DNA from 2 places in the Companilactobacillus allii genome. Region 1 is predicted to be linked to the other one. Evidence: riboswitches for the same ligand, from Rfam matches in the RefSeq annotation. Region 1 holds a riboswitch; the other holds the start of a gene.

Region 1 (4,231 bases):
TTGTTGTTCTTTGGATGTACTTGTATTACTCACAAAGAAATAAAGCCACTGGTTCTCACGGTAAAAAGAAGAAAGTTCGTAAATAATTAGACAAAAAAAATAGACCGTAAGGTCTATTTTTTTGCTTTCTTAGCGTCACGTGCTTTTAGTTTGTTCACATAAACTGAGTTCAATCTGACTAACAGCCAGATATAATCAGTTCTGGAAGCAGTTATATTCCAAGATACAACTTGCATGTTATCAGGATAGAGTTCCATCTCTTCATCTCTAGGTAAGACATCTAGAGTCGTTATTAAGACGTCGACGTTGCTGTATTGATCACTAGGAACTACATCGATGAATTCCAAAGTTCTAATATTTCTCAAGACGACCTCTTCGGTAGGGTTTCCGGGATCAACTAGGACTTTGACATGAATATAATCTTCTTTACGGATAGTATTTATGTAGCTAGGTAATATCTGATATAGGTCATAAGCGATAGCTTCAGCCGCATTTTTGACACCTTTGTATTCTTCCTCATCGACACCTGAGAAAAATGTCAATATATCTTGATAGAGGGATGAGAAGTGCTTGGTATCTTCTGGATCTTTGTCATAATAGTTACCTTTGACGATTCCATCATTGGCCATTATGTAATAGAAGATGATGTCTCGTGAAACGTAGGTCATGATATCTTTTAGTACTTTTTGATTATGATAGACTGTCATGTCATCTCGATAGTGTTCTTTTAAGAAATCTATAAAGTGATAAACCAAAGCATAAAACTTAGGATTGATCCTAACGTCAAAGTTCATTGGTTCCTTATAAATCTCGGCACTAGTTTGGAAGACCATTTTGTGGAATAAGTTGATCAGTTTGTTCTCGTTATCTAGAGCATTAGTGGGGACGATGGAGTAGTCTTCACGACGTAAAACATCAGAGCCTAGCTTTTGATTATTGAAGACATCGTCATAAGTGTCCATGTTGTTAATATAATTACGTTTAATCAGTCTAATCCTTGAAATGGCGAGGAAATATTCGAACTGAATATAAGTGATAGGGTTACTAAAGGTCTTGTCAGAACGGTCGATAATGCCGTCTATGGAGTCTTGTTGAATAAGTCGAAATGGCCATTCTTGACCATGGTAGATATACCAATAGACAAAGTATGCCATCCAACGAATGTTTTTTTCATCGCCCTTTATTTCCAGCGTCGAATTAGAAATTTTCAATCCGAAGTGTTTAAGGAATGTTCTAAAGGCAGACATTCTTCTATTAAGAGTCGACTTACTAGTAAAATGTTCATTACTAAATGCTTCAAAAGATGGGTTAGCGTTAGTTAAGCCATAATTAAAAGCTTGGAAGACGATGGAATTTTGAACTAGATACAATCTATAGGTATCGATGGCAATCATCGAGAAGTCGATTGATTCTATTTTTGTGGCTTTAGGATCCATTGTCGGCACGACTTCCATGATATCTTCTAATAATGCTTGGAAGATATTGTAAGTCTTCTGATATGTAAAGCTCATTCTATTACTGATATTACTAAGATTGAGCTCTTGAGGCGGTAAGGCTTTGATAACAGAAAGCATTCGATATTTTTCAACATCTTGTTTAACTAAGAAAACTTGCTCCAACATGTTTCATTCCCCCGAATAGGCATATTAAATTAAATCATAATTATTTGTGACACCACTTGCTACTATGTTAACATTTATTTATAATATTTTGTAATCAGATAGAGGCGCATTGTCAATTATTAGCACTTTTGAGTACTATAGGGTACAAAGATTTAGTGTAAAAGGTGGAAATGCCGAAATCAACTCACCCCTATTCGGTGATTTGATTGGGCCGTTATTTAAAAAATAGCGGACTGTCGTACATTTGTACGTTGAGCTATTGGTCGTTTGGATGAAAATCCTTATTATCAGTAGTTTCTTCTGGTAATAAGGATTTTTTTAATCCAAGATGGGAGAAACGAAGAAAATGGAAAATACTGATGTGAATCGTTCGTTGAAGACTAGACATCTGTCCATGATCGCCCTTGGTGGGTCGATCGGTACTGGACTTTTTGTCGCAAGTGGTTCATCGATTTCAACGGCCGGTCCCGGAGGTGCATTGATAGCGTACGTTGCTATTGGTATCATGGTTTACTTTTTAATGACTAGTTTAGGAGAGATGGCGACTTATATGCCAGTGTCAGGATCTTTTTCAACCTATGCAACAAAGTTCATTGATCCTGCATTTGGATTTGCTTTGGGTTGGAATTATTGGTTCAATTGGGCAATTACACTGGCCGTTGATCTTTCAACTATTTCGCTAGTTGTCAGATATTGGTTCCCTGACTGGTCATCATGGAAGATCAGTTTGGCGTTTATGGTTGTTTTATTGATTATTAACTTGGTCTCCGTTAGTTCGTTTGGGGAGACTGAATATTGGTTATCATCTATCAAGGTAACTGCAGTTATTGTGTTTTTAATTGCAGGTGTCTTGACGATTATGGGTATATTGGGTGGTCACGGAGAAGTCGGCCTATCTAATTATACATATAAAAATGCTCCGTTTGTTGGCGGTGTGCCAGCTGTCTTGAGTGTATTCGTTGTTGCTGGGTTCTCATTTCAAGGTACTGAGTTGATCGGTATCACAGCCGGTGAGTCAGCAACTCCTGAAAAAAGTATCCCTAAGGCTATCAAACAAGTATTTTGGAGAATTTTATTGTTTTATATTTTCTCGATCGCTGTTATTGGAGCATTGATTCCATATACTAGTCCGAACCTCTTGGGTTCAGGTGCTGGAGATATTGCTATCAGTCCGTTTACCATCGTCTTTAAGAAGGTTGGTATTCCACTAGCTGCAGGTATTATGAATGCTGTTATTTTGACCTCTGTTATCTCGGCAGCTAATTCTGGATTATATGCTGCTAGTCGTATGCTTTGGTCAATGAGCAAGAATGACATGGCACCACATATCTTTGAAAAGACCAATAATCGTGGTGTTCCGATATTTTCTCTACTATTAACTGCATTAGTTGGTGGGGCAGCTTTGTTCACCAGTTTATATGGTGATTCATTCTATGAATTATTAGTTGCTGCAAGTGGTTTGACAGGATTCATCGCCTGGATCGGTATTGCGTTTTCACATTATCGCTTCAGAAAAGCCTATCTTTACAAGGGGTATGACTTGGATGATTTGAAGTACAAGGCCAAGTGGTTCCCATTTGGACCAATTCTTGCCATCATCTTAGGTATCATCATTATTATTGGCCAAGATATTCGTTCATTGGTTGATTTCAACGTTGTACGTTTATTGATAAGTTACAGTGGGTTGATTATACTATTTGTCTGCTGGGCATATTATAAACTCAGATATCATACCAAGTTCTTGAAGCTTGAAGATATTGACGTTAAAGAAGTAAAGAAACAATATCACTATTAATTTGAATTTTGAGTGATTTTAAATTATGATATAGATAAATACAAAAGCTAATAGAGTACCTATTAAAGAATCTTCCAGAGAAGCGATGGTTGGTGTGAATCGTTAAGGTTTTTATTCCAGTATTCTGGCTAACGGGCAATGCCGTTCGGATTGATCCGATAAAGTCTTAGAGTGCAATGTATTTATGTACATTGAAACTGGGTGGTACCGCGAAAATAGTCGTTTCGTCCCTTTATTTGGGAATGAGCGACTATTTTTTTATATAATTTAGGAGGAAAAGTATATGTTAGATATCAAAATGATTCGACAAAATCCAGACTGGACTAAGGATAAGTTATCTTCACGTGGCGTTACTGCTGAAGAGATTGATCATTTATTAGACTTAGACAAAAATCGTCGTGAATTATTAGTTCAAAGTGAAACTTTGAAAGAAAAAAGAAATAAAGTTTCGCAAGGTATTGCTACTAAGAAACGTAATAAAGAAAATGCTGATGAAGAAATCGCTGCTATGAAGCAAGTTGGTAGTGATATTAAAGAAATCGATAAGAATCTTGAAGATACTGCTGATAAGATGAATTATATCTTGGTTCGTCTACCTAATATTCCTGATGATTCAGTTCCTGTTGGTCCTGATGAAAGCTACAACACGGAAGTTCGCAAGTGGGGAGATATTCCAGAATATAACTTCACACCAAAGCATCACTGGGAAATCGGTGAAGACTTGGGTATTTTAGATTTTGACCAAGCTGCTAAGGTTTCTGGTAGTCGTTTTGTTTACTACATTGGCTTAGGTGCGAGACTTGAACGTGCCGTT
Region 2 (4,231 bases), 410 kb from region 1:
ACCAACAACAGCATTATCACCAACTTGAATTCCTTCCAGTACTACTGCATTTGCGCCCACAGTTACATTATTACCGATTTTAACAGGATTGGCCGAAGCAGGTTCAATAACGCCAGCTAAGACCGAATTGGCACCAATGTGAGAATTCTCACCTACAATGGCACGACCACCAAGAACAGCTCCCATATCGATCATGCTTCCCTTACCAATACTTGCACCGATGTTGATTACTGCACCCATCATAATTACTGAATTATCACCAATCTCAACTTGATCACGAATAATTGCTCCCGGTTCAATACGTGCATTAATATTTTTGATATCAAGCATAGGAACAGCAGAATTCTTAGCAATAGTTTCAATATAATAATCAGTAATATTTTTAAGTAGTGGTTCAATCTCTGAATAATCGCCAATCAGGATTCCAGTTGAATCATTCAAAAATGATTTGACACTTGAGGGAATATCAAGATTTGAAACGTTCCCTTTTATATAGACCTTTACCGGAGTGACCTTCTTAGAATTACCTATATAATTAATGATTTGTTCAGCATCCATCTTACTCATAACTTTTCCTCCATCTTTTTATAAATAATTCAAATCTAATCTAGTCAAATCTTCATATGATTCACGTTTTACAACTAACTTATCTTGTCCATTTTCTACAAAAACAACTGCTGGTCTAGGATTACGATTATAATTTGATGCCATTGAATACCCATATGCACCAGTATCTAGCATTGCTAAGATATCTCCTGGTTGGACATCAGGAAGTTCGATTGAATCAATTAAGATATCTCCTGATTCACAATACTTACCCGAAACGTGTACCTCTTGTGTTTTTTTAGCGTCCATCTTATTAGAAACTACAGCCTCATACTTTGCCTGATATAGCGCTGGGCGAATATTATCACCCATACCACCATCAACGTTAATATACGACTTAAGATTAGGAATATCCTTACGAGAACCAACAGTGTAAAGATTGTATCCAGCCGGTCCTACAATTGAACGACCAGGTTCGATCCAGACCTCTGGCAATGATAGTCCAGCCTTTTTGGAATCTGATTTAACTATCTCTGTTATTTTTTCAATAAATACACTAGGCTCAATCGGTTCATCATCTTCTGTATAACTTATTCCAAAACCACCACCAAAGTTCAAAATTTCAGGTGTAAAGTTATAATTTTTATGCCACTTTGAAGCTATCTCTACCATCTTATGTGCTAACAAGGTGAAGCCCTCAATTCCAAAAATTTGAGAACCAATATGAGCATGAATACCAATCAAATTCATATTTTTATTTTTAAGTACTAACTCTAATGCCTTATCAGCCTGTCCAGATTCAACATCAAATCCAAACTTACTATCAACTTGACCGGTTTGATCATACTTATGAGTATGAGCTGAAATACCAGGAGTCAATCTCAACATTACATTGATAGATACATCTTTTTCTTGTAGAACTTTTTCTAATAATTCAATTTCTCTGAAGTTATCGATGATGATAACTCCAATTTTTTTATCAACCGCCATCTCAAGTTCTTCTAAAGATTTATTATTACCATGAAAGCTTATTTTGTTTGCCGGAAATCCAGCCTTTAATGCGGTAAACAACTCTCCACCGGAAACGACATCTGTATGAAGATGTTCCTGTTTCAAGACTTGATACATAGCAACAGTAGCAAAAGCTTTGCTAGCATAACTAATCTCATATTTAAAACCGCTATTATCAAAAGCTGCTCTAAAATCATTGATTTGTTTACGAATTTCTGAAACATCATACACTACCAGTGGAGTTCCATATTTATGTGCTAATTCAACGCTATCAACACCACCTAAAATCAAATGTCCATTAGAACTCTTTAATTCCTTACTAATCATATTCAAACAACCTTTCTTCTGACGGGATAAAAAAAGATCCCTTTGCTTAAAACAAAGAGATCCAAAATTACAAAATATTCTGCATCGTAATTGTCATAAGCGCACCGCAACGACTTTTTGTTGCGACAGTCCATATCATATTATTGATACGTCCCAGCACATCGGATCCTACAATTCCGACGCTTCGGCGATTTCCCCTTTCAATAAGTTCAACGCCATGCAGTGACTCCCTTATTTACTAATGTTAACCGCGACCTCTTTTGTTTTGTTGTTAAAAGATTATAACAACTCTAATAATACGTCAAGCATAATTAGCAAATTCGTCTACTTTTTCTAATATTTTAATTTTTTTCTTGTTTTAATGCATAATAATGATACACTCTACATTAAAAATGTATTAAATGCTTTCTAAAATTTAATGAGGTGATTTATGTGAAAGTCGTCAAGTTTGGCGGTAGTTCATTAGCAGATGGTGAACATTTTCAAAAGGTTATAGACATCGTAAGCAATGATAGCGATAGAAAAGTGGTTGTAACTTCAGCTCCCGGTAAACGATTTGATGGGGATATCAAAGTTACCGATTTATTAATTCAATATGCAAATAAAGTATTAGCTAAAGAAGATTATCATGAAATATGTGATCAAATAGCATCCAGATATCAAGAAATAAGTGACTTTTATAAATTAGAAGATACAACAATGCATACTATTAAAACTAAACTTCTAAATTTAGCAAGTGAAACATATGTCGATGATGATCATCTACTGGCAACATTTAAAGCACACGGTGAATATTTAAATGCCATCATGTTAGCTGATGTATTAAACAATCAAGGTATCAGTGCTAAATTCATGAATCCCAAAGATGCAGGGTTCCTTGTTGGAGGAGAACCAAACAACGCTGATGTTTTACCAGAGACCTACTCCAATCTGGATAAAATAACATTCGATACTACAAAAATAATTTTCCCAGGATTCTTTGGATACAGTAAAGATGGTTCAATTTACACATTTACACGTGGTGGTTCAGATATAACTGGAGCCATTTTGAGTCGTGGGTTTCATGCTGATATGTATGAGAATTTCACAGATGTTGATGCAATCTATGTAGCAAACAATCATATTGTTGATCATCCACAGGCAATCAAAAAAATGTCTTATAGGGAGATGCGTGAATTATCATATGCTGGATTCTCAGTTTTCCAAGATGAAGCAATTATCCCTGCAGTTGAAGGACAAATTCCTGTCAATGTTAAAAACACTAATAATCCAAGCGCACCAGGAACTTTAATAGTTCCTTCTCAATTCTTATTCAATCCAGCTAATCCAATTACTGGAATTGCAAGTTCAAAAAGATTCTCAGCCTTGTATTTGCACCGTTATCTGTTGAATAAAGAAGTCGGATTCACATTAAAACTTCTACAAATATTTTATAAATATAATATTTCATATGAACATATGCCATCAGGTATTGATGATTTAACAATAATTTTTGATAAAAGTAAATTAACCGATGAGACCATAAAAAATCTTTGTAACGAAATCAAAAAAGTCCTCCAACCAGACTATTTAGAATGGATTGACGATTATGCCATTATAATGGTAGTTGGTGAAGGACTTGCCCATACTATAGACACTATGGGTGAAATAATTGATTCATTGACACAAAATAACATTGCAATTCATATGCTAAACCAAGGTGCATCACGCATTTCAGTCATGATTGGAACACAATCAAAAGATGCCGATAAGGCCGTACGTGCAATCTACAATACATTTTTCAATTAATTAATGAGGTGAAAATATGTCCCAACTTCTAAAAGTGCATGGATCAGAAAACCAATTCTTCATCCTAGATCAGACACAACTAAACAAACAATTATCTGATAATGAATTAAAACAACTTGCAATCAAATTGTGTGATTCCAATAATAATATTTTGGATGGTGCCGATGGATTACTTGTCATCAATGATTCTAAATTTGCTGACTGTATCGGACAAATGAGAGTTATCAATGCCGACGGTAGTGAAGCAAAAATGTGTGGTAATGGATTAAGGACCGTTAGTCGATATCTATCTGAGAAATTCAATCAGGATTCATTCAAAGTTGAAACTCTTGAAACTAACTTAGCAGTTAAAAAATCAGAGAATTTCTTCGATAAAGTACCAACGTACAGTGTTGAGATTTCTCCAATATCATTTGCTAAGGATGATTTACCATTTTCATATATGAATAAAATAGAATTAATTGACGAAGATATACCAGAGTTCATTCCAGGGCAAAAATTCACCGCTCTAGCTGTTCCTAATCCCCACTTGATAAGTTTCGTTGATGAGGTAGATGAA

The links. Region 1 has a riboswitch for lysine ahead of BTM29_RS05435 (amino acid permease). Riboswitches for the same ligand answer to the same signal wherever they lie in the genome.
Region 2: it holds a riboswitch for lysine, as region 1 does, so the genes downstream of both, lysA (diaminopimelate decarboxylase) here and BTM29_RS05435 (amino acid permease) in region 1, are expected to answer to the same signal.

The regions. Positions count from the first base shown of each region.
Region 1 is NZ_CP019323.1:1,133,721-1,137,951, forward strand. It holds gene BTM29_RS05425 (DUF916 domain-containing protein) at 1-86, shown strand, start outside; gene BTM29_RS05430 (helix-turn-helix domain-containing protein) at 114-1,622, opposite strand; lysine riboswitch at 1,714-1,889, shown strand; gene BTM29_RS05435 (amino acid permease) at 1,969-3,417, shown strand; gene serS (serine--tRNA ligase) at 3,701-4,231, shown strand, end outside.
Region 2 is NZ_CP019323.1:1,547,684-1,551,914, reverse strand. It holds gene dapD (2,3,4,5-tetrahydropyridine-2,6-dicarboxylate N-acetyltransferase) at 1-567, opposite strand, end outside; gene lysA (diaminopimelate decarboxylase) at 586-1,884, opposite strand; lysine riboswitch at 1,974-2,152, opposite strand; gene BTM29_RS07485 (aspartate kinase) at 2,317-3,672, shown strand; gene dapF (diaminopimelate epimerase) at 3,689-4,231, shown strand, end outside.